Regions from separate parts of the Solibacillus sp. iso_87 genome, predicted to be linked through region 3. Evidence: predicted binding sites of a transcription regulator. Region 3 holds the regulator's gene; each other region holds the start of a gene.
What was found. Region 3 encodes LexA, which represses DNA repair genes until DNA is damaged. Its sites were predicted from a motif close to CGAACATATGTTCG; they were not measured.
Positions count from the first base shown of each region.

Region 1: a site for LexA is predicted at 5,788-5,801, ahead of recA (recombinase RecA). Genes of this name have one in related genera too.
Region 2: a site for LexA is predicted at 4,756-4,769, ahead of uvrB (excinuclease ABC subunit UvrB). Genes of this name have one in related genera too.

Region 1 covers NZ_CM149656.1:1,179,733-1,190,079, reverse strand. Annotated here, with positions in the region: gene AC0VXV_RS05785 (NAD-dependent epimerase/dehydratase family protein) at 1-49, opposite strand, end outside; gene AC0VXV_RS05780 (glycosyltransferase family 2 protein) at 112-1,065, opposite strand; gene AC0VXV_RS05775 (ATP-grasp fold amidoligase family protein) at 1,093-2,004, opposite strand; gene rny (ribonuclease Y) at 2,502-4,055, opposite strand; gene recA (recombinase RecA) at 4,636-5,706, opposite strand; gene AC0VXV_RS05760 (competence/damage-inducible protein A) at 5,873-7,132, opposite strand; gene pgsA (CDP-diacylglycerol--glycerol-3-phosphate 3-phosphatidyltransferase) at 7,411-7,989, opposite strand; gene AC0VXV_RS05750 (helix-turn-helix domain-containing protein) at 8,036-8,938, opposite strand; gene AC0VXV_RS05745 (DUF3388 domain-containing protein) at 8,987-9,775, opposite strand; gene AC0VXV_RS05740 (DUF3243 family protein) at 10,293-10,347, opposite strand, start outside.
Region 2 covers NZ_CM149656.1:821,184-831,530, reverse strand. Annotated here, with positions in the region: gene uvrA (excinuclease ABC subunit UvrA) at 1-2,693, opposite strand, end outside; gene uvrB (excinuclease ABC subunit UvrB) at 2,699-4,681, opposite strand; gene AC0VXV_RS04050 (IDEAL domain-containing protein) at 5,035-5,274, opposite strand; gene AC0VXV_RS04045 (competence protein ComK) at 5,462-5,953, shown strand; gene AC0VXV_RS04040 (YhjD family protein) at 5,959-6,312, opposite strand; gene AC0VXV_RS04035 (M20 family metallopeptidase) at 6,488-7,939, opposite strand; gene AC0VXV_RS04030 (amidohydrolase) at 7,954-9,228, opposite strand; gene AC0VXV_RS04025 (AbgT family transporter) at 9,247-10,347, opposite strand, start outside.
Region 3 covers NZ_CM149656.1:2,476,451-2,486,797, reverse strand. Annotated here, with positions in the region: gene AC0VXV_RS12660 (MerR family transcriptional regulator) at 74-454, shown strand; gene glnA (type I glutamate--ammonia ligase) at 517-1,851, shown strand; gene AC0VXV_RS12650 (gamma-type small acid-soluble spore protein) at 1,972-2,517, opposite strand; gene AC0VXV_RS12645 (DNA alkylation repair protein) at 2,786-3,493, shown strand; gene AC0VXV_RS12640 (5' nucleotidase, NT5C type) at 3,572-4,117, shown strand; gene AC0VXV_RS12635 (gamma-glutamyl-gamma-aminobutyrate hydrolase family protein) at 4,232-4,927, shown strand; gene lexA (transcriptional repressor LexA) at 5,011-5,634, opposite strand; gene yneA (cell division suppressor protein YneA) at 5,796-6,143, shown strand; gene AC0VXV_RS12620 (YneB family resolvase-like protein) at 6,130-6,786, shown strand; gene AC0VXV_RS12615 (DUF896 domain-containing protein) at 6,851-7,087, shown strand; gene tkt (transketolase) at 7,227-9,221, shown strand; gene AC0VXV_RS12605 (DNA helicase) at 9,452-10,015, shown strand; gene AC0VXV_RS12600 (alpha/beta hydrolase) at 10,029-10,347, shown strand, end outside.

The DNA of each region.
Region 1 (10,347 bases), 1.3 Mb from region 3:
TTACGACATGGCTCCCAACAAAGCCCGCGCCACCAACGACTAATATCACAAATATTCCTCCTTATCCAGCTTCGAATTTTACTTGTAGTGTAACGAATTCTCTCCCTCTATTTAAGCCCTTACTTTATGAACCAACCGGAAAAATGCCGGATACACCCTCATTTTCACTAACGGTTTCATAATGCGCAGATTCCAAGGAAGCTGGGAAAAATTTTTGCTTTCCCGGATAATTTGACGTTCCAGTGATTTTACTTGGCGTGTATTGGACGTCGTTAACAATACATGATGATAACGGTGAATATATAGACGTAAATTTAATCCCTCAATTACATTACGATATTGCCTTTTATCAAAGAACTGCTTCATTTGTGCATATGTTTGTGCATGTGAATGGGCAATCGACGGGCTATAATTTTTCATCAGCATATCCTCATATTGCACAAAGTTATACTGCGGTTCATTTACAATGGCTATCTTTTTCGCAAACGATAAGTACTGCGCAATAAAACCGACATCTTCAAAAAACGGATGATTATCAAAATATAATCGCTCCCCCATAATGATAGAACGTAAAAACAGTTTATTCCAAGGCACGATATACGCTTCATTGTGCTTTGTAAGATAGTAATTAACAGGGTTCGGTTTGGTTAAAAGCGCTTCATTTACTTTCACTAGTTTTTTGCGTTCCGTTTCCGGCCAGTATTTCGTATAGCCGCACAGTACGAGATCTGCATGTTTCTGCTCAGCTCGCTGCACAAGCTTCTCATACATCGTACTCTCCACAAAATCATGTCCATCAACAAAGGCAATATATTTACCTGTAGCTTCCTGAATTCCGTAATTACGTGCTTCACTTAACGTAAGATTTTGCGCATTAAATAAAATAAAACGTTCATCTATACTAACGAATTCTTCACAAATAAGAGCCGTTCCTTTAGAAGAACCATTATTCATAATAAGCACTTCGATTCCTTGCAATGTTTGCTGCTGCAGGCTTTTCAGACATTCTCTTATCGAATATTCAACATTATGTGTTGCCACAATAATAGACACAATCGGTATCATGGAAATCCTCCTAAACAGTAAAAGTGATTAATATTTGGAACGGGCTACAGAAACTGGATGCCTTGATTTTTCTATATCCAAATCAAGCCATTGCCCAAGCTTCAGACAGTCATCTTCTTGAATTTGGTTATTTAAACAAGCGTCCGGTGTGAACGTAAAGTTGTTAAAGTAAACTTTCTCGTCTACTACCTTTAAATCTATCCGCACATACGTAAACGGCTTACTAAGCTTTTTCGCAATGGCGAGCAGTTCGTCCAATTGCTCGGGCTTTACTTTTCCTTCATCAAACGGATACTTTTTCTTTACATAATTCGTATTGAACCAATCTGGTGTTAACATGAGCGTTTGCTCTTTCGGTGTAAAGCGGTGGAAAGTAGATTCAATAATCTTCGGCACCCCATGGAAACAATGAATGTTGTATTCTTGTGTATCATTGCCAGTTGTCGGTTCGATAAAACGCTCGATTATTATTCTAGGCAGTATCGATGCATAGTGAGGTTCCGCATATTTCAGCGAATAATCCGTTTCCATCATTTCCGCTAATTGCCGCCTTGTTTCCCGATAATCCATTTCCCGTTTATTCTCACAAACAATTGTCATGCCATCTCCGTGAGAACATTTCAGCACAAATTTTCTCGGCAGTTGCTCGAAAATAATATCTTCTACTTCATCAAAAATACCGATCAGCGGCGGCAGTAAATAGTTGTAGCCGACTGTGATCATATATTCGCGAGCTTTCACTTTGTCAGTAAATCTTCTTTTAAATTCAACATCTTCAAATAGTTTGAGCCACATTAATTTTTCATTAAAGGTTTTTGGGTTTTCCAAGTTTAAACGGGTTTTGAATCTGTTCCAATATAATAATTTACTTGCGGCAATTGGGGATAGCTTTACGACTTGTGTGAATGCATAGCGCTTTGCATGTAAAGGGATTTGCATAAACGTATCACAGCTCCTTCTATTATTTTTTCACATTACTAATTGGTTTTAATTAAAGTAAATTAGTGGAATTTTGCTGTGAATAATAGAGTGGGAAAGTTAAGGAAGTTGTATTTGAATAGTTATTTCTATGGTTCGTTAACTCTTAACGGTCTTAGTGCATTAAAATTGACTCTATAAATATCTTTTTAATAGTATAGTCTCGAAACATCTAATATATACCTACTATTCAAGTTTTTCTTCTATAAAATGTAAAATAGTATTTAGAATATTGTCATCTAAAATATCTTTTCATTCTCTACATAAAATTTAGCTTTAAATTATAACACTCCAAAGTTAAATCGGTAATTTCACCTGATACATTAACACATAGTGTTTACATATAGGCAATTCAAAGTGGAAATGAGAAATTAAAATGTTTATAATAAAAAACCCCCATTTCATAGATTAGTTTCTACGAAATGGGGGTTTTTAAAAAATATAAAATACTATTATTATTACTTCGCATACTCCACAGAACGTGTTTCACGAATAACTGTCACTTTGATGTGACCTGGATAATCGAGTTCTTCTTCAATGCGTTTGCGGATATCTCGCGCTAAACGATGTGATGCCAGATCATCGATTTTTTCAGGTTGTACGATGATACGTATTTCACGACCTGCTTGAATCGCGAATGATTTTTCAACACCGTCATAGCTTTCCGAAATTTCTTCCAGCTTTTCAAGGCGGCGAATATAGTTTTCTAATGTTTCACTGCGGGCACCTGGGCGAGCTGCTGATAATGCATCTGCTGCTGCTACAAGTACTGCAATAACTGAAGTTGCTTCTGTGTCACCGTGGTGGGAAGCAATTGAGTTAATAACAACTGGGTGTTCTTTATACTTCGTTGCCAGTTCCACACCGATTTCCACGTGGCTTCCTTCAACTTCATGGTCAATTGCTTTACCGATATCATGCAGTAAACCTGCACGACGCGCTAATGTCACATCTTCGCCTAGTTCAGCAGCAAGTAATCCTGCTAAGTGGGCTACTTCGATTGAGTGTTTCAATACATTTTGACCATAGCTTGTACGGTATTTCATACGACCAAGAATTTTCATTAAATCCGGATGCAGATTATGAATACCTACTTCAAATGTTGTTTGCTCCCCTGTTTCGCGGATCTGCTCATCCACTTCACGGCGAGATTTTTCAACCATTTCTTCAATTCGTGCCGGGTGAATACGACCATCTTGAACTAGTTTTTCCAATGCAAGACGAGCTGTTTCACGGCGGATCGGATCAAAGCCGGATAAAATAACAGCTTCAGGTGTATCATCAATAATTAAATCGATACCTGTAAGTGTTTCTAATGTACGGATGTTACGGCCTTCACGACCAATGATACGGCCTTTCATCTCATCATTCGGCAGATTTACAACGGACACAGTTGTTTCTGCAACATGGTCAGCTGCAAAGCGTTGTAATGCAAGTGATAAAATTTCTCGAGCCTTTTTGTCCGATTCTTCTTTTGCACGCAATTCCGATTCTTTTGTCATTACAGCGATATCTGTAGAAAGTTCGTTTTCAACTTCCTTCAAGATAACCTCTTTCGCTTCTTCGCGCGTCAGAGCTGCAATGCGCTCAAGCTCAGTCTTTTGACTTGCAACAAGTTGTTCTACTTTGCTTTCCATCTGTTCAATATGCTGTTGTCTGCTAGCCAGAGCTTCTTCCTTACGCTCTAAGCTTATCTCTCTTTTGTTCAGAGTATCATCTTTGCGGTCAAGGTTTTCTTCTCTTTGCAATAAACGGTTCTCTTGTTTCTGAAGCTCTCCACGACGGTCACGAATGTCATTTTCCGCTTCAGTTCGAAATTTGTGAGTTTCATCCTTTGCTTCAAGCAGTGCTTCCTTTTTAAGTGCATCTGCTTCACGTTTCGCGTCTTCCACGATTTGTTCGGCAACATGCTTTGCACCAGTCACTTTTGATTCATTCACGTTTTTCATGTAGAAATAGATAACAGCGACACCGACAGCGAATCCTAGCAAAGCAGGGAGTATCATTTCCATAATATCGTTTCCCTCCTATGCCTATATATGTCTGATGTTCTCTTAGTCGGCTAAATATATCTGAATTGTTCAAACATACCGCCTATTCATTTCAAAATTTAGAAATTATACATTTTAATTGTATAGTTCAAAATAAGGTATGTCAAGAATAGCCATGGTTTAAGGGGTTTTTTATATTTTTTGGGGTTGGGCTGCGAAAGTAGAAGATTTCGGTCGGAAAGTGGAACTGTCAAGGTGGAATGGAGGATTTTTCCGGCTTAATGTGGAATGCTCTGGGTTTAGTGGAAATTCCCTCAAGATATGTAGAACATTTCTCCCCTTATGTAGAACAAGTGACTCTGTAAGTAGAACACTCCTCCTTTATCTGCCGGCTTCCCAGGGAAAGTAGATCTATTCAGCTTAAAGTGGAAAGCTCTACACTTAAAGTAGAATCCCCCGCACGATATATGGAACGTTTCACCCCAAATGTAGAATCAGGGACCCCAGAAGTAGAACGCTCATTTCCGTCTATTCCGTAACTGCCTTCCCGTACAAAAACAAACAAAAACCCAAGCAAACTACTTCGCTTGGGTCTGTAACATTATTCTTTTTCGTCTTCGAATAATTCTAGTTCATCCAGTTCTTCTTCGTCAGTTGTATCGTTGGCGCCGATTGTGTAGCCTAGTTCGCCGATACCGAAATGTTGACGGATTTTTTCTGTTACTTCTTCTTTGATCGCAGGGTTTTCTTTGAAGAATTGTTTTACATTTTCACGACCTTGGCCAATTCGTTCGCTGTTGTAAGAATACCAAGAACCGCTCTTCTGGATGATGTCCAGTTCTGCACCGATGTCGACGATTTCGCCTTCTTTTGAAATCCCTTCACCGTACATAATATCAACTTCCGCTGTACGGAATGGTGGTGCTACTTTATTTTTTACGACTTTGATTTTTGTTTTGTTACCGATAATTTCCGTACCTTGCTTAATCGCTTCACCGCGACGTACTTCTAAACGGATAGAAGAGTAGAATTTAAGGGCACGTCCACCTGTTGTTGTTTCCGGGTTACCGAACATAACACCGATTTTTTCACGAACTTGGTTGATGAAAATAGCAAGCGTATTCGATTTGTTAATAACACCTGATAATTTACGTAATGCCTGTGACATTAAACGTGCTTGGAGACCCATGTGCGAGTCACCCATTTCGCCTTCGATCTCTGCTTTTGGCACTAATGCTGCTACAGAGTCGATTACGATAATATCGATCGCGCCAGAACGTACTAATGCTTCCGCGATTTCAAGTGCTTGTTCACCTGTATCCGGCTGTGATAATAATAATTCGTCAATGTTAACGCCTAATTTTTGTGCGTATACTGGGTCAAGTGCGTGCTCAGCATCGATAAATGCTGCTGTACCGCCGTTAGCCTGTATTTCTGCGATGGCATGTAATGTAACTGTTGTTTTACCAGATGATTCTGGTCCGTAAACTTCTACAATACGTCCGCGCGGGTAACCGCCTATACCTAGTGCTGCATCAATTGCGATAGAGCCTGATGAAGTAGTATCGATTTTGTTGTTCGAGTTCTCACCCAACTTCATAACAGAACCTTTACCGAATTGTTTTTCTATTTGTTTTAACGCCATATCTAATGCTGCTTTACGATCGCTCAAACTATTTCCTCCTTAAGAAAAAGCTTTATTTAACTTATGTCTCTATTATACTTGCTAATGAGATAACATTCAAGAAAAAAGCGAACATATTTTCGCTTTTCCTTTGAATGTTTCTAAATGCCTTTATATCAATAACCAAACCGTATTTTTCAAAAGAAACTGACAACTAAATCAGCTTTTTGTAACCTTGATTCGCTAATTCTCTCATTAAATAGCTGAACGTAAACTTCACCGCGCGGATCCGGTTTGTATTTCTTGAACCGGTTAATTGCAGTCGATACGTTAATGGCTCTGTGTCACCAATTTTAATACCAACCCAGATAGATCCCGCAGGCTGTCCGTCATGATCCCCCGGTCCTGCTGCACCCGTCAGTCCGACACCGATATCTGTACCGAACTTTTCACGGACTTGTGTCGCCATTGCCGTAGCACATTCACTGCTGACGATTCCGTATTCATCAAGCAGTTCACCGGAAATACCGAGGTGCTTGATTTTCGCTTCTTTCGTATACGTTACGACACCGCCGATTAATGCGGATCCGACACCCGGAACTTCTGCCAGCTCCGACTGGAACAGACCGGCCGTTAAACTTTCGGCAGCGGAAACAGTCAATTCATTTTCAAGAAGCATTTGCACAAGCTTGAAGCCTAATGATTCATCATTTACCCCGTAATAGTATTCTCCGACAATATCGAGAATTTCACGTTTCTTCAATTCAATTAGACGGAAAGCCTGTGGTTCATTTTGAGCTTTTGCGGTAATGCGCAAAGTTACTTCACCATCTGAAGCAAGTGGGGCAACGGTTGGATTCGTCTGTTCATCCAAAATGTTCTGTATGCGGGTTTCCAGGTCTGCTTCGCCGATACCGTAAAAACGAAGTACATGCGATAAAATTACCCCGCCGTCATGTAGAAGTGCCGCCAATTTTGGCTTCGTTTCATATTGGAACATCGGCTCGAGTTCTTTTGGTGGACCCGGCAGTAAAATATAAATACGGTCATTTTCCTCTAAAAACATTCCCGGTGCCATCCCGTGCTGGTTCAGCAAAACATCACAGCCATCCAGTACAAGCGCCTGTTTCCGGTTGTTTTCCGTCATTGGTCGTCTTTGCTTCGAGAAGAACTCTTCAATTGCAAACAGCGCCGTTTCATCAAACACTAATGTACGATTCAAATGTTTCGCAATCGCTTCCTTCGTTAAATCATCCTTCGTCGGACCTAAACCACCTGAGAAGATAATAATGTCCGCTCGCTGTTCCGCAATTTTGATTGCCTCCAAAAGCCGCGCCTCGTTATCTCCCACAACTGTATGATAATAAACATTAATGCCAAGTTCCGAAAGCTGGCTCGAAATAAATTTCGCATTCGTGTTGGCGATTTGCCCTAATAATAATTCCGATCCTACCGCTATAATTTCTGCATTCATTCCTAAAACCCCCTATAGATCAATTTCGCCTTGGCGTAATTGAGTCCAGATTTTTTGAGAATACGCTCTAGCGTATACTCAAAAGTACCTTTAGAAAATCTGTGACATCTGCCAGAGGCTTTTCTTACAGCAGTTGTGTTGGCAACTGCTGTAAAAATAAAGAAAAACTAGATTAGAAAAACATTCCTCGCATTCACGAGTCTTGTTCTATCTTTTATGGATACTTATTACTATTACCTATCCTAAAAGAAATTCTAACCTAGTTTTAGAAATTTTATTTATTTTGAATCCAATAATGCACGACGGTTTAAATAGAAATAATCCCATCCAGACCATACTGTAAAGAATAATGCTACATAAAGCATAATCATATCAAAAGGTATGCCAACTAATGTAAAAATCGTATTGTGTAAAATTAATGCAGAAATCGCCACGATTTGGGCCCAAGTTTTAATTTTACCAAGCTGGTTTGCCGCTACGACTTCCCCTTGTCCTGCTAAAATCAGTCGAAGTCCCGTTACCGCGAATTCACGCGAAATAATGATAATGACAATCCATGCAGGTGCCAGGTCGATTTCCACCAATAAAATAAAGGCAGCAGAAACGAGCAGCTTGTCTGCAAGCGGGTCCAGAAACTTTCCTAAGTTCGTCACTAAATTATATTTGCGGGCATAGTAGCCATCTACCCAGTCCGTTGCCGAAGCGAAAATAAATATCAGTGCCCCCACAAAGTAGTTCACTTGCATTTCCGCGCCAAACAGCGTCATATTGCCCCAACCAAAATCAAACATCATTACAATCACAAATAGTGGGATCAATAAAATGCGCGAGACTGTAATCTTATTTGGAATGTTCATTTGCTAACACCTTTCGTCTAAAGAAAAGAGCCATCTATTTAGATGACTACTCTCCTTGTCCTTCATTCACTAATTTTAAAATCACGTTTTGAGAAACCATATCTTGTGCGTAAGCTAATTCTACATCATTTACGTAAACTTTTGCCACTTTTGAGTTTCCTAAGCGAATACGTGCATAACCGTTTGCCGTTGAATCATGTTCTACTACTTCTCCAGCTTTATAGACACGTGCATTTACTTGCTCTTGGCGGTTTTCATTACGAATACCAACCCATGTATCACCTGCTACTTCAACACGAATCTTCAAACTGTCTGTTCCTGATACTTCAAATGTTGAATCTTCGCCTTGTACAACACCTTCACTGACTGTTTGCGCTGCTACCGGCTCTTCTGTGACAGGTTCTTCAGGTTCAACGGTTTCTTCAGCATCTACTTCTGTGTTTTCTTCGTTGTCTTCAACAGGTTTTGTTGGTGTTGAATTTGGATTTTGTTCGTATTCGATCGGTTTATTGTCTTCTTCTACTACATCTGGCACACTGCCCGTTTTTTGGATGTATAGAGTTGTAATTACAATAATAATGACAATCGCAAACAATGCGACGATCAATTTCGGCATTGCTTCCATCATCTTATTGCTCGATGTCGCTTTCATATTGCGGCGACTCGGACTTTGTGTGAATGATTGGGCGACCTCTTCTTTTTGCATTTCCGGAATATCTTTTCGATACTCAGTTAATACTTCATCCGCATCCAGTCCGACTGCTTCGGCATACTGCTTGATGAAGGCACGTACATAGAAAGAACCAGGCATAATTGTATAGTTGCCTTCTTCGATTCCTATTAGATAACGTTTTTGGATTTTAGTGATATTTTGTAAATCATCTAAACTATAACCTCTAGCTAATCTCGCTTCCTTCAAGCGAGCTCCTAGTTCCGTCAAAAAAAACACCTACTTTTAATATATTCAAATAAAGTTGGCACTAAGCCCTCTTATTTACTAAAAATCAAACCCGCCAAAATGGTCTGTACTCGATAACATATTATTCTTTTCGATAATTTCATATGTTATTTCTTCATCCGGCTCATGGCGCAATTCGATAATATAGTCAAAATCTTCTATTTTATATGATGAATGCTGTACGAACAGATCTGGATGCTCAATGACTTTAATCGTCGGCATACCCATGATTTCCCGAACTAACTGCTGGTGGCGTTCATCCGTCGAGCGACGTGTTACGGCACCGTCCAATATAAAAATATTATTCCCATTAAACTCATCGCCCATTAACGTATTCCGGACGGTTTGTTTAATCATAGTAGAAGAAATGAAAATCCATTTTTTATTCGCGCACACACTTGCAGCAACGATTGATTCTGTTTTTCCTACACGCGGCATTCCACGGATCCCAATTAATTTATGCCCTTCCTTTTTAAATAATTCGGCCATAAAATCAACTAAAATTCCTAATTCGTCACGTACGAACCGGAATGTATTTTTTTCATCCGCATCTTTCGGTATATAATGCCCATGCCGAACAGCCAATCGATCACGCAGTTTTGGCTCACGAAATCTTGTAACATTTATATTTTCCATTGTTGAGACGATTGAAATAAAACGCTGGATAGATTCTTCGTTCTCTGTAGATAACAGCATTCCTCGATGCTCCTCATCCACACCGTTAATCGAGACAATATTAACGCGAAGCATTCCTAACAGCGATGCAATATCTCCTAATAAACCTGGTCGATTCACTTGAATTTCATATTCAAAATACCATTCGCCCATTTTGTATCTGTCCCCTCATAATAGAAACGTATTTATTTCTTACAAGTTCCATCATAGCGGATTTTCTACCTATTGAAAAGTTAGAAAGCCACGTTTTTGTTAGTTTTCTTGAAATAATTTTTGAAAAACGCGTTCTAGAAGTATCAATGTTGGACAATCGTGCATTTACAGTTGGAGATTGGTACTATTAGAAAATGATGCAAGGAATTTTTGTTTATAAGAAGGGGAATTTATTAGACTTTCTCATTAAGTTATTCGTCAATATCTATGGAATAATCGCCACTTTTTATGTAGGTTAATTTATTCACCACTTCTATAGAGATATTCGTCAGTTTTGACCATTTAATCGTCAACGCAACGGGCTTATTCGCCATTTTATAGTGATTAATCGACAATCATGAGTATTTAATCGTCAATTCCATATTTAATCGCCAATTCAGAGCTCATTCGCCACTTTCGTATACATAAAAAAATGCCGCTCACTAATGCAGCGAGTGACATTTTTTCGTAAAACTAATTAGTGTGTTGCTTTATTTTGAACGAGCTTCATAATACAGCTTGCAATCGCTTGC
Region 2 (10,347 bases), 1.7 Mb from region 3:
TGGTCGGCAGTTTTGATAACATCGAGATTATGCTCAATAACAAGCACGGTCTCCCCGTTCTCAACTAAGCGCTGCAGTACAATCAATAAACGGGAAATATCATCTGCATGCAAACCGGTCGTTGGCTCATCCAAAATATAAAATGATTTGCCGGTTGAACGACGATGCAATTCCGACGCCAATTTTACACGTTGTGCTTCACCGCCAGATAATGTTGTCGCCGGCTGACCAAGCTTCACATAGCCAAGACCGACATCGACAATCGTTTGCAGTTTACGCTGGATTTTTGGCAAGTTCCCGAAAAACTCCAACGCATCTTCTACCGTCATCTCCAAAATATCCGAAATATTTTTATCTTTATATTTTACTTCCAGTGTTTCACGGTTATATCGCTTCCCGTGACAAACTTCACACGGCACATAAACATCCGGCAAGAAATGCATTTCGATTTTAATAATGCCATCCCCGCGGCAAGCTTCACAACGTCCGCCTTTTACGTTGAACGAAAAACGCCCTTTTTTATAGCCACGCACTTTCGCTTCATTCGTCATTGCAAAAACATCACGAATATCATCGAATACGCCAATATACGTTGCCGGGTTTGAACGCGGAGTACGGCCGATTGGCGATTGGTCCACATCGATTACTTTCTCCAGCTGTTCTAAACCTTCTATTGTTTTATGCTTGCCTGGCTTCACTTTTGCGCGGTTCAATTTTGATGCAAGTGACTTATATAAGATCTCATTTATCAGTGTCGATTTACCGGAACCTGACACACCTGTAACGGCGATGAACTGACCTAATGGAATATCGACACTGACATTTTTCAAGTTATTTTCAGAAGCGCCTTTAATTTTTATTTTCCGGCCATCTGATTTACGGCGTTCAAGCGGAAGCGGAATAAATTTCTTTCCACTTAAATATTGGCCGGTAATCGACTCATTGTTTTTCATTACTTGCTTTGGTGTCCCTTGCGCGATAACTTGACCGCCGTGTACACCAGCACCTGGTCCGATATCGATTAAATGATCCGCTGCCATCATTGTATCTTCATCATGCTCTACAATAATTAATGTATTACCGAGGTCACGCATATTTACAAGTGTATTAATTAACCGGTCATTATCACGCTGATGCAGCCCGATTGACGGCTCGTCCAAAATATAAAGGACACCTGTTAAGCGGGAACCGATCTGTGTTGCCAGTCGAATACGCTGTGCTTCCCCGCCGGATAATGTTCCAGCAGACCGTGCAAGTGTTAAGTAATTTAAACCTACGTCCAATAAGAACTTCAGTCGTTCAATAACTTCACGAATAATTAAATTCGCAATCTGGCGTTCTTTTTCCGTTAATTCTACTGAACTAAAGAACTCATACATTTCCTGAATGGAGTGGCGTGTCGCTTCCGAAATGTTCTGGTCTTTAATTTTTACTGCCAGGGTTTCCTTTTTCAGTCGATGCCCTTTACAAGTAGCACAAGGCTGTTCAGTCATGTATTTTTGCATCGATTCTCGTACATAATCCGATGAGGAATCTGTAAAGCGGCGCTCGATATTCGCGATGACGCCTTCAAATTCGATATTTTTCTTATGCATACTGCCATAATCATTCGTATATTCGAATAGAATTTTCTCTTTTCCTGAACCGTATAAAATTTTGTCCATTTTTTCCTTGGGAATATCTTTCACCGGCACATCCATTGGAATATTGTAGTGCTTGCATACCGATGCCAATAGCTGCGGGTAATAGTTGGATGATACGGATTCCCATGGTGCAATCGCACTTTCAAGCAACGTTAAATCCCAGTTGTGAATGACTAAGTCAATATCGGCCTTTGCCTTACTTCCCAACCCGTCACATGTAGGGCAAGCCCCAAATGGACTGTTGAATGAAAACATGCGCGGTTCAAGTTCACCAATCGAAAAGCCACAAAGCGGACATGCATGATGCTCACTGAATAATAGCTCCTCATGATCGATAACATCTACTAGAACTCGGCCATCCGCAATTCTAAGCGCTGCTTCGAGGGAATCACTTAATCGCGTTTCATTGCCCTCTTTTACGACAACACGGTCTACGACTACTTCAATCGTGTGTTTTTTATTTTTATCCAGCTCGATATTGTCATCGAGATCACGCAGTTCCCCGTTTACACGGATACGCACAAAGCCTTGTTTTTTCAAGTCTTCAAGCAGTTTTACATGCGTTCCTTTTTTCCCTTCAATAACAGGAGCAAGCAGCTGCATTTTCGTGCGATCCGGATAATCCATTAGGCGGTCGACCATTTGTTCAACCGTCTGTGATGTAATTTCAATCCCATGTGTCGGGCAGTAAGGTTTTCCGATACGCGCAAAAAGCAGTCGCAAATAATCGTAAATTTCCGTTACTGTTCCGACAGTCGAGCGCGGGTTACGGCTCGTCGTCTTTTGGTCAATCGAAATGGCCGGTGACAGCCCTTCAATTGTATCGACATCCGGCTTGTCCATCTGACCTAAAAATTGTCTTGCATATGCAGACAATGATTCAACATAACGACGCTGCCCCTCCGCATAAATCGTATCGAATGCCAATGAAGATTTACCGGAACCTGAAAGCCCTGTCACAACGACAATTTTATCGCGAGGAATTGTGACATCAATATTTTTTAAATTATGCGCTCGTGCACCTTGTACGACAATTTCTGTATTTTTCACATTGTTCACCCTTCTGATTTCAATTCAAATATCATGTCACGTAATTCAGCCGCGCGTTCAAAGTCCAGCGCTTTTGCGGCTTCTTTCATTTCAACTTGCAATGTCGCAACAAGCTTCTCCAGCTCTTTTTTTGTCAGCTTTTTGCCGCCTGTCACTTTTGTAATATATGTTTCTTCCTCTTCCGCAGCTTGTGTTGCGCGAATAATATCAGGAATCTTTTTAATAATTGTTTTCGGTGTAATACCATGTTCTTCATTGTACGCCATTTGAATTTCACGACGGCGCTTCGTTTCACCGATCGCCTTTGTCATTGAATCCGTCATATTATCGGCATACATAATGACATGACCGTTCGAGTTACGCGCAGCACGTCCAATTGTTTGAATGAGTGAACGTTCCGAACGTAGGAACCCTTCCTTGTCCGCATCCAAAATCGCGACAAGTGATACTTCAGGAATATCAAGACCTTCCCTTAATAAGTTAATGCCGATCAGCACATCATATGTCCCTTTGCGAAGCTCCCGGATAATTTCGATTCGTTCCAGTGTTTTGATTTCCGAGTGTAAGTATTCGACTTTCAAGCCCATTTCTTTTAAATAGCTTGATAAATCTTCGGACATTTTCTTCGTTAATGTTGTGACGAGTGTCCGTTCATTACGACGGATACGCTCATGGATTTCATCGATCAGATCATCAATCTGCCCTTCAATCGGACGGATATCAATTGTCGGATCAAGCAGCCCTGTCGGACGAATAATCTGCTCCACCATGTCCGGTGTATGCTCCAATTCATATGGGCCCGGAGTTGCCGACACATAAATCGCCTGGCTTACTTTAGACTGAAACTCGTCAAACATGAGCGGGCGGTTATCCAGTGCGGACGGCAGACGGAAACCATGTTCGACCAGTACCCCTTTACGAGCCTGGTCTCCATTATACATACCACGTACTTGCGGTAATGTAACATGGCTTTCATCAACAACAAGCAAAAAATCTTCTGGGAAATAATCGAGTAATGTATACGGTGTCGCCCCTGCTTCACGCAATGTTAGATGGCGCGAATAGTTTTCGATACCTGAGCAAAAGCCCATTTCCTTCATCATTTCCAAATCATAGTTTGTCCGTTGCTCCAAACGCTGTGCTTCCAGTAATCGGTCTTCCGAACGTAAGACGGCAAGGCGCTCCTCCAGCTCTTTTTCGATATTTTCAATGGCAACTTTCATCTTCTCTTCGCGGGTTACGAAGTGGGATGCCGGGAAAATCGCTACGTGCTGACGGTCCCCTAAAATTTCACCTGTCAGTGCATCGACTTCACGGATCCGATCTACTTCATCTCCGAAAAACTCGATACGGATACAGTGTTCATCGCGTGATGCCGGGAAAATTTCGACAACATCCCCGCGCACACGGAACGTACCCCGTGTAAAGTTAATATCATTACGTTCATATTGAATGTCGACTAGTTTCCGCAATAGCTGATTGCGCTCTATTTCCATCCCTGTACGAATGGAAACGACCATTTCACGATATTCTTCCGGATTACCGAGACCGTAAATACATGATACGGACGCGATAATAATGACGTCTTTCCGTTCAAATAACGCAGTCGTTGCCGAGTGACGCAATTTATCAATTTCTTCATTAATACTTGAATCCTTTTCAATGTACGTATCGGTTTGCGGTACATACGCTTCCGGCTGGAAATAGTCATAATAGCTGACGAAATACTCAACCGCATTGTCCGGGAAAAATTCTTTAAACTCACTATATAATTGGCCGGCCAGTGTTTTATTGTGTGCCATCACGAGCGTCGGCTTATTCACTTCTTTAATCACATTGGAAATCGTAAATGTTTTACCCGTACCTGTCGCCCCAAGTAAAGTCTGGTGACGCTTGCCTTCTTTAACCCCTTGTATGAGCTGTTTAATCGCTTCCGGCTGATCCCCGGCAGGCTGATAGGCGGACTGGATTGTAAAAGTTTCTGTCATATTCAGATTGTCCTTTCTGTCGCGTATATTATCTTCTATTTTAACATACCCGTTTTTAATTTACGATAAAATTGCGAACGTACATTCGAATTTAGTGTTGTTTTGTGTTTTTTTAGGTGAGCTGGATTTAATAGAATTTTGGTGACGGATATTAGAAAAGTTCGGTGACTTATTTGAAGATTGGTACCGGCTATTCGAAAATCTCTAGCACTTACTAGAAGAATTATCCTTTTCATTAGAAACTAACCAATTTATTAGAACTATTTTATTAGAAACTTTCTATCACTTATTAGAAAAAAAATAGAAACCTGCTGCTTGCCCATAAAAAAAAGCCACCTGGAATAGGATGGCCTTTAAGAAACTGTTTCCAATAACTCTTTTAACTCTGTAGTATAGCTGTGAAATGCTTGTTCGTTCTTTTGATCTAACGATGTATCGATAAGTAACTTTAATTGTTCAATACGTTGCATCCGCTGCAACCGACTAATAAATAAATCTAAATAAATTTCATTCAATAGCTTCTCTGCATGATGTTCAGTGGACTGCTGACTAACCGCTTTTAAAAAGTCTGTATACGAATAATATTTATCCATCGATATCACCTCGACCTCTTTTAACCATTATAAATTAAAAGTCATTTAATTTGCAATATATTCTGAAAAATTATCATATAACAGAATTTTCTAAATATAATGTTGATTTTTAGCAATTTATGCAGTAGTTTAGATGTATAGTGAAAATTTAAGCGATTAAAAAAGTAGGAAAGATAGGGGATACAAAATGATTAGTAATTTAACACAAAAATCCAATTACATTATTTCTAACTCTACCTTCTGTTTAAGGTCCTATCAGCATCGAGGTAAAATTCACACTGCCATTTTGGACAAGTACGGCCCATCTACATCTCCGTATAAACCTCTAAAAATTATTCGCGATACATGTCGTCTGCATGGAAGTTCCTATGATGCCAGCAAATATCAGGCGAGACGATTTTTCGGAGAAAATAAACATAAATTGCCGATAATGGTTGCCTATGATTTCGGGGATCCATGCATTTTATTCCCGCTATTTTCGCCGTTTTCACCTCAAAATATTTGGTTATCCTTGAATTCTATTATTAATATTAGTGAAGATGGTGATAAGACGCTCGTAACTTTTGTGGATAATACTGAGATTAGTTTGGATATTAATATGAAATCATTCAACCAGCAATATGTACGCGCTGCGATGTACTATAAATATCTGCTTTTACAGCGCAATGCCATCTTATAAGAGCATCAGCTTTTTTTAAAATATTCAGCAAGAAGTAACTCACTTTGATTACGAAGGCGAATATTCGAATATCTTCTGCACTCCATGATTCCTCCAAAGTAAAAATGATACTCGGTAAACAAATCATCCGTCTTGCCTCTCACTAAGCGCATCTGATGAAGTTTAAAATAGTCCTTCGTTTCTTTTAAATCATGCTCTATTTTGATACGTACAGCATCGATTAATTGCAAATAGGGATTTTTAAATTTGAACGGACTTTGCTCCACTATTGAGTAATCCTTTCCAAGAATAATTAACAGCAACGGCAAATAAATCCCTGCCTCATAATACGGAATCGTTTTAGAAGGAATTTGCAGCATACGAATACCTCCAATTGACAAGAACATTTGTTCGTATATGTATTTTCACATATTTTTTACAATCTTACAAGAGGAAAATTATTACTTAGCTTAAATTTCACTAAAAAAAGCCGCGCCTTAGCTTTTCAATACTAGGGCACGGCTATTTTCAGTTACAAAATACTTATAACTTATCTTATTTCTGATGAGCATTCGGACGAATACCCGCCGGAATCGGATTGACGTATGCACCTTTCGTTTCCGCCAAGAGCTCGCGTTTCGCCTCTTCAATTAACGCAGGATTTTCAAGTAAATCCACCGCTGTTAAAGCCAGCACTTTTGCTGCATATAAAAGCCCTTTATGTGCAAGCGACGTTTTGCCTTGCGATACAAGCTGCCACGTATGCAGTGGTGTGCCGAATACGAAGCAAGGAGCAAAAAATTGCCCTGTCGGTACAACCCAGCTTACATCTGCTACATCAGTCGAACCCGCCATTGTATAGCTGGATACTTCATACGGTACAATTTCATTTAAAAATACACCATCTACATATGCTTGTTCTAAATCAAAAGATTGAGATCCGGCCAATGTCGTTACTTCATTTTTGGCTGCTGCGATTTCATCCGGCGTAAGCGTACCAACCATTTCTTTCGCATAGTCCATTTCAGAACCGTTGTATGCCGGCAATCCTGCTTGCTGCAAGTTTTTAAATAGGAGACGGTTCAATAGATCGTTCGGAATATAATTCGAGCATGCTTTGTCAAACTTCACTGTTAATTTAGTTTCAGTCATTAAAGCCGCACCCTCCGCAATTTTTACAATGCGCTTATAAATGTCATCCACTTGCTGAATATCTTTTCCGCGGATTAAATAAAGCACTTCCGCATTTGCCTGGACGACATTTGGCGAAAGGCCCCCCGTATTTGTTACGGCATAATGCATGCGAACATTTGACGGAACATGCTCACGCAAGTAGTTTACTCCAACATTCATCAGTTCTACTGCGTCAAGCGCACTGCGTCCTAATTCAGGCGCATTTGCAGCATGGCTGGCCACGCCTTCAAACTCAAAATATACTTGATAGTTTGCAAGCGACGAGAAGCTGAAAATACTTGCAAATGAATTCGGATGCCATGTAAGTGCAATATCAACATCGTTAAATACACCTTCACGCACCATGAAAGTTTTCCCGGAGCCGCCTTCTTCAGCAGGACAGCCGTAATAGCGAATTTGCCCTTGTAATTCACCGCGCTCAATTAAATCTTTTAATGCAAGTGCTGCCGCAATGCCTGCTGTTCCTAATAAATTGTGTCCGCAGCCATGTCCGTTCCCGCCATCAATAACCGCCTGACGCGTCGCACTCTGCGACATTTGGCTTAATCCCGGGAGCGCATCAAATTCCCCCAAAATTCCGATAACAGGGCCAGCTGTTCCATATGTAGCAACAAATGCCGTATCCATGTTTGCAATGTTTTCTGTCACTTGGAACCCGTGCTGGCGTAAAAATGCAGTTAATAGTTCTACCGACTTCTGCTCCTGAAAACGTGTTTCCGCAATATCCCAAATCGAATTTGACAGTGCAATAATCTGCTGCTCGTATTGCATAACTAATTGTTCAATTCTGTTTTCCCGGACGGTACTGTTCATCTTGTCATCTCCTATTACAGTTTTAATAATGTATTGAGCCATATTTTTATCGCTGGAAGCATGTCTTCTTCGCGAATATCAAATTTTTCGTGGTGATGCCCTGCCGCAAGATCTGTACCGATAATCGAATAGGTTGCCAAACCGCCATTTTTTTGAATGCGATCCATAAAAAATGTGGCATCTTCAGAACCTGAATTAAAGTCGCTGTATTGCTCATACGGAATGTGTAGATCATTGGCCACATCAGCTAAAATCGCACTAAGCGCTTTACTTGAAGGAACGCTCATCGCTTCTCCTACTTTTTTCAATGCGACACGAACACCATACATTGTTTCGATCCCAGCAAAAATCTGCTTGACCGCATTTTCATAAAACGCATTAACCTCTGTCGTTTCGCCGCGCACTTCCAGCTCCATCTGCGCCGTTGACGGAATAACATTTCGGCCAAGACCTGCATGCAATGTGCCGACATTGATTCGGTGACTTCCCTTGCTATGCGGCGGCAAACTATGCAACGCGACTGTTGCCTGGGCAGCTGCCAACAATGCATTTCTTCCTTCTTCTGGAACACCTCCCGCATGTGCTGCTACGCCTGTAATTGTCGCATCAAACTTTGATGTAGCCAAAAATCCTGCCGAACCTGCAATAAACTTTCCGGCTTCTACCCCTGTTCCAATATGAAGCGCAAAGAAATAATCGATGTTATCAAACAAAGGTGATTGAACGATAGAAGCCGCCCCGCGCACCCCTTCTTCAGCAGGCTGGAAAATAATTTTAATCGTACCGCTGAACAGGTCGCGATGCTGCATAATTTGTTCCGCTAATCCTAAGCCAATCGCAATATGGCTATCATGGCCGCATGCATGCATGAACCCGTCATTTTGCGATCGAAACGCTAAATTATTCGGTACATGATCTGCTTCCGTTGATTCGAAAATAGGAAGTGCATCAATGTCGACACGGAAACATACGGTCGGACCAGGCTTGCCTGTTTCCAGAACTGCTAATACACCTGTATAGCCGCCTTCCATTTTCGACAGCCATTTTTCATTTGCACCGGCATTTTTGGCTGCATCATAAAATCGTTCGATCATCGCCTCGCTCGGTAATCCCATCCGTTCCGACACATTCAGCTCTTTACCGACATACAGTTCGTATCCCCATTCTTGCAGCAAGTCCGCAATGTTGCTCGTCGTATTAAATTCCAGCCACCCTGGTTCCGGATATTGGTGGAACTCTCTACGCCAGCCTATCAGTCTTTGTAAATATGAATTTGATATGTCAATCATCTGTTTCCCTCATTCCATTTATAATTTGTAATAAATACCCGGCCCAATCGGTATATTGAAAATTACGAAAATTATCATTAGCAAAATCCAGAAAATCAAGAAAATGATAGTATACGGAATCATTAATGACATCAGTGTTCCAATTCCAGCCTTTTTATTATACACCTGCATAAATCCTAAAATGATCGCAAAGTAAGTGTTTAAGGGTGTGACCATGTTCGTCGAAGATTCCCCAATACGATACGCTAACTGAATGAATGCCGGATGGTACCCCAGCACTAGAAACGTCGGCACGAAAATCGGTGCAACCAACGACCATAAAGCCGAACCACTAATAATAAATAAACTTAAGACAGCTACTAACAGCACGAACAGAATAATCGCAAAAATGTTCGTTAAATTGATTGCTGCCAGGAAGTCCGCTAAATGTACAGCCATCCATGTCGCAATGTTAGACCAGTTAAAGTACCCGATAAACTGACCAATCATGAAAATCAAAACGATATAGCTCGATAAATCTTTAATCGCTTCTGCCATAATATTCGGTACATCGGCAGCTTTCTGGATTTTTTTCGTTGTCACACCGAATGTAATCCCAACAACAATAAAGAACCCTAAAATGATTGGTATAATCCCAGATAAAAACGGTGAACGTAAAATCGTTCCGTCATCGTTCAATAGCGCCGAGTTTGGCATGAGTATTAATCCAACGATAAATGCAATGTATAATAGCGCCGCAATTCCTGCATTACGCAACCCTTTTCCTTCAAGCTCCGAAATATCCGTGCTTTTTGCGATTTGATCACCTTTATATGTGCCAAGACGCGGCTCAACAATTTTATCTGTAATAATCGCACCTAAAAATGCTAATAAAAATGTAGATGCAATCATGAAAAACCAGTTATCCAATGGTGTCACAATAAGTGTATCGTCAAGCCCTTTAACAACTTCCGTAGTAATACCCGAAAGCAATGCATCTGTTCCTGCAACCAGAATGTTGGCAGTAAAACCAATCCCCGCCCCTGCAAGACCTGCCGCTAAACCAGCTAACGGATGGCGACCTAAAGCTAAAAACACAAGTGCCGCTAATGGTGGAATAACTACAAACGCTGCATCAGA
Region 3 (10,347 bases):
TGTTAGTTTTTCTGACATACATTTGACATTGTAAATAACAAGTCGTAATATAACGATAAGGGAGGTGAATTAAATGAGTAGTGAAATTCGACGTTCAATGCCACTATTATCGATAAGTATCGTCATGCAATTAACGGATCTGACAGCAAGACAAATCCGTTATTATGAAGAGCATGATTTAATTCAGCCACACCGGACAGAAGGAAATCGACGCATGTTTTCTTTAAATGATGTCGATACTTTACTGGAAATCAAAGATATGCTTGAACAGGGCATTAATATGGCAGGGATCAAAAAAGTATTTGCATTGAAAAATGACCCTGAAGCCCAGAAAGCGAGCAAAGAAATTTCCGATTCGGATTTACGTAAAATTTTACGTGAAGAAATGCGTCAAGCACAACGTATGCAAAAAACATCGATTCGCCAAGGGGATTTATCGCGCTTTTACCAATAGCGCGTAAATTATAAAAGATCGAGTAAAATCGGTACTGAACAAATTTAGGAGTGTGGAATTTAGTGGGCAAATATACAAAAGGCGATATTAAACGTCTAGTAGAAGAACAACAAGTAAAATTCATTCGTTTACAGTTTACAGATATTTTAGGAACAATTAAAAACGTAGAAATTCCTGTAAGCCAACTAGATAAAGCATTGGACAATAAAATGATGTTTGATGGTTCATCAATCGAAGGTTTTGTACGAATTGAAGAATCAGATATGTACTTATATCCGGATTATGACTCATTCATGATTTTCCCATGGACAGCTGAAAAAGGGAAAGTAGCACGTTTCATCTGTGATATTTACAATCCAAACGGCACACCATTTGCAGGCGATCCACGTAACAACTTGAAACGTGTATTAAAGGAAATGGAAGAGCTAGGATTCACAGATTTCAACTTAGGGCCAGAACCGGAGTTTTTCTTATTTAAACTGGATGCAAAAGGCGAGCCAAGCTTAGAAGTAAATGACCACGGCGGATATTTCGACTTGGCACCGACAGATTTAGGTGAAAACTGCCGTCGCGATATCGTATTAGAACTAGAAGAAATGGGCTTTGAAATTGAAGCATCTCACCATGAGGTTGCACCGGGACAACATGAAATTGACTTTAAATATGCGGATGCTATTACAGCTTGCGACAATATCCAAACATTTAAATTAGTTGTTAAAACAATTGCACGCAAACACGGCTTACACGCAACATTCATGCCAAAACCTTTATTCGGTGAAGCCGGTTCAGGAATGCACTTCAACGTTTCATTATTTAAAGGAAAAGAAAATGCATTTTATGATGAGTCTACTGAGTTAGGTCTTTCTGAAACAGCGATGCAATTCATGGCAGGTGTACTTGACCATGTTCAAGGCTTTACTGCAATTACAAATCCGACTGTAAACTCTTATAAACGTTTAGTACCAGGTTATGAAGCACCATGTTATGTAGCATGGTCTGCACAAAACCGTTCACCATTAATCCGTATTCCTTCTTCTCGTGGAGTTTCAACACGTGTAGAAGTTCGTTCGGTAGACCCATCAGCAAATCCATATTTGGCGATGGCAGTAATCTTAGAGGCTGGTCTGGAAGGGATTCGCAAAAAATCAACGCCACCACCAGCAATTAACCGCAACATTTATGTAATGAGCGAAGAAGAGCGCAAAGCAAACGGCATCGATAACTTGCCTGCAGCTTTAGACGACGCTTTAAACTTACTTGCAAAAGATGAAGTTATTCAACGAGCATTAGGCAACCATATCTATGCTAACTTTAAAGAAGCAAAAGAAATCGAGTTCGATATGTACCGTTCAACTGTCCATCAGTGGGAACGCGACCAATATATGAAAATGTACTAAGAGAAAGCGCTGGGGTGAAAACTCCGGCTCTTTTTTGTGTATATATACATATTATTTAAAATTATAACCAATATAATTGATAACAAAAAACCGGCAATAAAAATTGCCGGTTCAATATTTTTATTTATTGCCGTTTTGGAATTTGTTTTTACCAAATTGACCTGATGCTTGTTGTTTTTTAGCTTCGGCTTGCTGGTTTTGTTGTTTCACTTGGTTAACATCTGTTTCCATGCCAAACTCAGCGCTCATTGAAGAAAGCTTCTTCTGTAAACCGCTGTTTGCGAACAAACCGGAAGACTGTTGCTTTTTAGCTTCAGCTTGCTGATTTTGCTGTTTTACTTGATTAACATCTGTTTCCATGCCAAATTCGGCATTCATGGAAGAAAAGTTTTTCTGTAAACCGCTATTCGCAAACGATCCAGAAGCTTGTTGTTTTTTGGCTTCAGCTTGCTGGTTTTGTCGCTTCACTTGGTTTACGTTAGTTTCCATACCGAATTCAGCATTCAAGGAACTTGATTGCTTTTGTAAACCACTGTTTGCAAACAAACCGGAAGATTGCTGCTTTTTAGCTTCAGCTTTTTGGTTTTGCTGCTTTACTTGATTAACGTCCGTTTCCATACCGAATTCGACGTTTTTATTATTGATGTTGTTTTTATTTTTTGACATCAATATCACCTCCTGAGATTATTCTGTTCAGAGGTTGTTTTATTATTCGGTTAAATAAATTGCCAATTTTTTATTAAATTTCAAAGTGCGGGTAACAATAAAAGGACAATGAAGCTTGAGTGTTTGTCGCCGTATATTTGCCGTAACTGTTTAAAATGAAAATTATAACTAGTAAGCCGATTATTGGAAAGAATGCTAGTTATGACGGGCGATTAAATCATATAATAGTAAGAGACAAATAATTTTAATAATATAGAAGGAGGAAATTATGAAACTCGATACAATGATGCAAGAATTAGAAGCACTTGGAAAAGAACGGACAAAAAAGATTTATATGTCCAATGGGGCAAAGGAGCCGGTGTTCGGTGTAACGATTGGCTCGATGAAACCGTTCGTAAAACAAATAAAAATAGATCAGGAACTGGCTGAACAGCTCTATGCTACAGGCAACTATGATGCTATGTATTTTGCAGGAATTATTGCGGATCCGAAAGCAATGACCGAGGAAGATTATGACCGCTGGATCGAGCAAGCCTATTTCTATATGATTTCCGATTATGTTGTTGCGGTGACATTGTCGGAATCCGATATTGCGCAAGAAGTAAGCGATAAATGGATTGCCAGTAGTGAGGACCTGAAAATGTCGGCAGGGTGGCATTGTTACTGCTGGCTTCTCGGAAATCGTAGAGATGAGGAATTTTCAAAGGAAAAGTTAATGGATATGCTTGAGTATGTAAAACAAAATATTCGTCAAGCACCGCAGCGTACACAAGTGGCTATGAACAATTTTGTTATGACAGTCGGTGTTTCATTTAAACCTTTACATGATGAGGCAGTGCAAATTGCTAATGAAATCGGACCAATTGAAACGAAACGGGAAGGAAAAAAACCGGGTCTGCTTCATGCTTATGCGGAAATTGAAAAACAGGTGGAAAAAGGGCGAATCGGTTTTAAACGTAAATATGTACGTTGTTAATTGTAAAGATTTATACCTTGTTTTTTCACAATATAATTGTATAAACTAAAATTAGGAAATTTCAAGGAGGCTTATTACATGAAAAAAAGTATTGCTATCGATATGGACCAGGTGCTAGCTGACTTTTATTCGAAATTACGTGTTACATATAACGAGAATTTCGGAACAAATTATACAGATGAAGAGTTTCTTCTGACGACACAGCGTGATTTGCCTCGAGAAGATGCGAAAAAATTATTTGCTTTATTAAATGAGCCAGACTATTTCAGAGATTTAAAAGTACTGGATGAAGATGCAATAGAAGTCATTCAAGAACTGCAGGAGCATTATGAAATTTTTATTGCGACAGCTGCAATGGATGTACCGGGATCATTTACAGCAAAATACGATTGGTTGATGGAGCATTTACCCTTTATTAAAACACAGAACATTGTGTTTTGCGGAAATAAAGCGGTAATACATACCGATTATTTAATTGATGACAGCCCACGCCAACTCGCAGCATTTAAAGGAACAGGCATATTGTATTCGATGCCGTACAATCGGTCAGAAGAAGGTTTCATGCGTGTTCATAACTGGAAAGAAATTAAACGGTATTTTATAAAACAAATGGAAACGGTTTAAGGATTAAAGGGTTGCGATTATGCAATCCTTTTTATTTTTGTAGTCATTTAGTGTAACGAAATAGTATAATTTAAATTATTGGAATTATCTATAAATAATAAGGGGATAAAAAGAATGAAACCGATTATTGGATTTACAATGTATGATTTTGACAAGAAATTGGATATTAACAACGCATACTTAACTTCGATTGAACAAGCGGGAGGTATTCCAATCTGTATACCCAATGCTACAGAAGAAAACGTAGATGCATTATTAAATCTAATTGATGGCCTCGTATTAATTGGTGGAGCGGATATAGATCCATTGTTGTTTAATGAAGAACCGCACCGTCATATCGGAAGTGTTGTACGAAAACGTGATGACAGCGATCTTTTATTAGTGAATGAAGCCTATAAAAGACAAATGCCTGTTCTCGGTATTTGCCGCGGACAACAGATTATGAATGTCGCATTTGGGGGAACGATCATTCAGGATATACCCTCACAAGTAGAAAATACAATTTTACATAAACAACCTTCAAAGCGTGGGGAATTGGCACATACCGTTGAAGTAAAGACACCTAAATTTAAAGAGATTTTTAAAGATGACTCATTCCGTGTAAATACATTTCATCATCAATCGGTTGGAAAGCTCGGAGAAGGGCTCGTAGTTTCGGCTATTGCTAAGGACGGCATTATTGAAGGGATTGAACATGAATCGCATCCATATTGTGTCGCGGTGCAATGGCATCCGGAAGAATTGGCTCCGAACGGGGATGTTTATGCACAGCGCTTATTTAATAGTTTTGTAGAAGCATGCAATAAATAATGAAAGGCTCAGTCGTTCACGGCTGGGCTTTTTATTTTGAAAATAAAAAACTTGCCGATTCTATTAGAATGGCAAGCTTATGATTAATGGATATTTCGATAGAGGCCGACTACTTTACCTAAGATAGAAACTTGGTCGACAATGATTGGCTCCATCGAGCTATTCTCAGGCTGTAGACGGAAATGAGTTTTTTCTTTGTAAAAGCGCTTGACAGTCGCTTCATCGTCTTCCGTCATTGCTACGACAATCTCTCCATTGTTCGCAGTAGACGTTTTTTTAACGATAACATAATCCCCATTTAAAATACCGGCTTCAATCATGGATTCTCCCATAATTTCAAGCATAAACAATTCCTCTTCCGGTGAACCGTAAGCATCCGGCAACGGGAAATATTCCTGAATATCCTCGATTGCTGAAATAGGCAGACCAGCTGTAACTTTACCGATCAACGGAACATGAATGACACCTTGTTTCGCGATGTTCATCTCTTCCTGGTCCAATATTTCAATGGCACGCGGCTTTGTAGGATCACGGCGGATAAGCCCTTTACTTTCTAAACGAGCTAAATGCCCGTGGACAGTTGAACTGGAAGCTAAACCAACCGCTTCTCCAATTTCGCGAACTGATGGCGGATAGCCTTTAGCACGAACTTCCTCTTTTATAAAAGTTAGAATAGCTTGCTGCCGCTTTGAAATTTTTTGTGTCAACTAACTCACCTCTTTATCATGCTATTTTTCTTAAAGTAAGTATAGCAGTATGCGAACATGAATGCAAACATAAGTTCGAAAAAAACGGTTGACAAAAACATATGTTCGTATTATTATGAGAACAAATATTCCGAACATACATTCGAAAGAGGGTTTTTCTAATGAAAAGAATTAAATTAAATGGCTTCACATCAATGTTTCTACTATTTTCTGTACTTATGATTGCTTTATTCATGATGCAGGACGATAATATTGAATTATACGAACACGTAAGCATAGAGCATGGCGATACTTTATGGTCGTTGGCAGAACAATATGGTGGTAAAATGGCTAAGCATGATTGGATCAATGAAGTAAAAAAGGAAAACGGAATGCTGGATGAAAAAGTTGTTTTAGGACAAGTATTGGTTGTACCTGTAGAAAAAGATTCACAATACATTGCCCAGCTGAATGAATCCTCCGATATGCAATCGATTAAAGTAGCGAGAGGGAACAATGATAAAAACTAAAGCAGTAATTTATTGCCGTGTCAGTACGGATAAAAATACACAAGAAACATCACTAGCCCGTCAGCAGGAGGAGCTGATAAAATACGCAAAATCATTCGGCTATAAAGATGTGGAGATTTTCATGGATCAGCATAGTGGATATGATGTTGATCGAGACGGATTGCTCGACATGCTTGACTGTATGAAAGAGTGCGGCATAAAAGCATTATTTGTACAGGATGAGACCCGTTTAGGGCGAGGGAATGCCCGGATGGCAGTGCTTCACCTACTGCAAAAATATGAAGCGACAGTATATACATTGAATGATGCAGGTCCTGTCGTATTAAATGAAATGGATACAATGCTGCTAGAAATTTTGGCGATTGTGGAAGAGTATCAGCGTCGTATGCATAATGCAAAAATCCGCCGGGGAATGCGCCGTGCTGTAGAAAATGGATACCAGCCGCAAAATAATTTAAAAAACCGTGGCAATATTGAAGGGCGTGAACGAAAAGAAGTGCCTGTCGAAGAAATTGTTCAGCTTCGCCAGAAAGGTTTAACATTTGCGGAAATTGCTACGACTATGTCGGGCTTGGGCATTTCTATCAGTAAAGCGACCGTACATAGAAGGTATATTGAATATATGGAGCGACTTGAAGAGTAAACACTTGTTTTCAAGTCGTTTTTTTTATACCTTTGTAGTAGGTAGGAAGAAAGGTGAGATTCAAATGTTATCAAAAGAAAAATTAGCTCGTATTAATGAGCTTTCTAAATTAGCGAGAGAAGGTAAATTGACGGAAGAGCAGGCGAAGGAACGTACAGCACTGCGCAAAGAATATTTAGATACTTTCCGTACTACAATGCGCGATACAATCGAGCATGTGAAAGTAATTGATGAAGAAGGCAATGATGTGACACCTGAAAAATTAAAACAAATTAAATCACAGAAGAAATTCTTAAACTAACAACTTTTCATTAATATGTCACATTTCATATAAAGTATGACATATTTTATGGGACGTTTTTAGAAATTATTGTTTTCTTGTGAAAATTTGTCTACACTATAAAATGTATAAATATCGTACGAGGAAAGGATGTCACATAATGACACAACAGATGGATCAGTTAGCAATTAACGCAATCCGTACACTATCAATCGACGCAATTGAAAAAGCAAATTCAGGTCACCCGGGTTTACCAATGGGTGCTGCACCTATGGCCTATACATTGTGGACGAAGCATTTACGCCATAACCCACAAAATCCTAATTGGTATAATCGTGACCGTTTTGTATTATCAGCTGGACATGGTTCCATGCTTTTATATAGTTTATTGCATCTAGGTGGCTACGGATTAGAGATGGAAGAGATCAAAAACTTCCGTCAATGGAATTCAAAAACACCGGGACATCCTGAATATGGTCATACAGTTGGTGTAGAAGCGACAACTGGTCCATTAGGACAAGGTATTGCAATGTCAGTAGGTATGGCTATGGCTGAACGTCACTTGGCAGCAACATACAACAAGCCAGGTAAAGACATTGTAGACCACTATACATTTGCACTATGCGGTGACGGAGATTTAATGGAAGGTGTTGCTGCAGAAGCGATTTCTCTTGCAGGTCACTTAAAACTGGATAAATTAATTGTCCTATATGATTCAAATGACATTTCACTTGATGGTGATTTAGAAAAGTCATTCTCGGAAAACATCCAAAAACGTTTTGAATCATACGGCTGGAACTATTTAAAAGTTGCAGACGGTACAGATATCGTGGAAATTAATTCAGCTATTGAAAAAGCGAAACAAAATACTGGCGGCCCAACTGTAATCGAAGTGAAAACTGTTATCGGTTTTGGTTCTCCTAACAAATCCGGTAAAGCAGATTCACATGGTGCTCCTTTAGGACTTGATGAAGTTACTTTAACAAAAGCTGCATACGCTTGGGAACATGAGCCATTCTTCATTCCAACTGAAGTATATGATACATTTAAAGCTGCAAGTGAAGTACAAGGTGTACAAGCAGAAACAGCATGGAATGAATTATTCGAAAGCTACAAAAACGAATATCCAGAACTGGCTGCACAGTTTGTAAACGCAATGGAAAACAAATTACCAGAGAACTTTGCATCTGAATTACCTGTATATGAAGCAGGTACTGCAGTAGCTACTCGTTCATCATCTGGTGATGCAATCAATGCAATTGCTAAAACTACTCCATCATTCTTCGGAGGTTCTGCTGACTTAGCAGGCTCAAACAAAACAACAATTAAAGGCGCTGGCGATTTCTTTGCTGAAACTCCGGAAGGCCGTAATATTTGGTTTGGTGTTCGTGAATTTGCTATGGGTGCTGCGCTGAACGGTATGGCATTACATGGAGGCTTAAACGTATTTGGCGGTACTTTCTTTGTATTCTCCGACTATGTACGCCCAGCAATTCGTTTATCTGCATTAATGGGATTACCTGTAACATACGTGTTTACACATGACTCAATTGCAGTAGGGGAAGATGGTCCTACACATGAGCCAGTCGAGCATTTAGCATCATTACGTGCAATGCCGAATCTTTCAGTGATCCGTCCTGCAGATGCAAATGAATCTGTAGCTGCATGGAAATTAGCTGTTGAGAGCAAATCAACGCCAACTGTATTAGTATTATCTCGTCAAAACTTGCCGGTATTGGATGTTGCAACAGAGACAGTATACGAAGGTGTTGAAAAAGGCGCATATGTTGTTTCAGCTTCAGCTAAAGAAACTCCGGATGCACTGTTAATTGCAACTGGTTCTGAAGTTGGCTTGGCGGTAGAAGCGAAAAAAGCATTGCTTGCAGAAGGAATTGACGCATCTGTTGTATCAATGCCATCAATGGACCGCTTTGAAAAACAGTCGAAGGAATACAAAGAATCTGTATTACCAAAAGCTGTGACGAAGCGTTTAGCAATTGAGATGGGTGCATCACTTGGCTGGCATAAATATGTTGGCTTTGAAGGCGATGTATTGGCAATCGATAAATTTGGTGCATCGGCTCCAGAGAAAATTGTGTTAAAAGAATACGGCTTCACAGTAGAAAATGTAGTTGCGAAAGTAAAAGCACTTTAATTCGAAGCTCAAAATGTCACTTGTCTACTATGGCAAGTGGCATTTTTTCATTTCTAAATCAATCGGAAGCCTGGCTAATTGTTTAGACGATAAGAAAAAAGCTTTGGCAAAAAGAGCAAATTCAGATACAATATGCCCATACAAATAATTGGATAACGTGCGATTTTACTGAAGGAATGGTACGATAATAAAGCAATATGGAAGTATCAGATGAAGGATGTGGATGAATAATGACAGCAGAAAATAAGCAAAAAGAAATTACTACATATATCGAACAGACACTTTATTTCCTATCGAATAAAGCGGACCTTGAAAAATTCCAAACAATGCTTCAAAAAAATATTGATGAAAAAAGAGCTTCCTCCACATCAACGACTGATTTTTATGATCGATTAATGTTAAATATTGCGTATTATGTGGAAAATAAAATTGCATGGACAGATCTTGTTCGGGAAACATTCAGTTCAGGAAAAGTGCCAAGCGTTTCTTATATCGAAAATGAATTAATGGCACAGCAAATGCAAATTCGCAACAGTGTCGGAGAGAAAATGGATGATTATAAGAAAGCTTTCCATCAGCAATATGAAGCATTAAAGATAGAAGATGAAGATGTGATATACGATTATGCGTATGCATCGGTAGAGCATGCATACCGAATTGATTTTTTGGCAGTTGCTTGTGCTAAAAATGCAAATATTTTAACAGAAGGCGATATCGAGGAAACAATCAAATTGCTAGATGGCTATATGGCTTATTACACGGACCAGCTTGTCAATAAAATGACGCTTTCTTAAAAGGAGATATAAAATGAACACACCATTTATTTATTTACACAAAGCACCTAAAGTAGATGCAGATAAGCAACCGGCGATTTTCTTACTGCATGGATTAGGGAGCGATGAAAACGATTTACTGCAACTTGTTGATTCATTTTCAACAAATTGTCATATTTTTAGTTTGCAAGGGCCGATTAAACATCGTCCCGGCTATGCATTTTATACATTTGAAGAAGAGGGTAAGCCGAATCGTGCCATCTTTGATAAAGTGCTGAAAGGTATTGAATTATTTATTAAAGAAGCCATTTGGGAATTCAATTTGGATGAACAGCAAATATATGTTGTTGGCT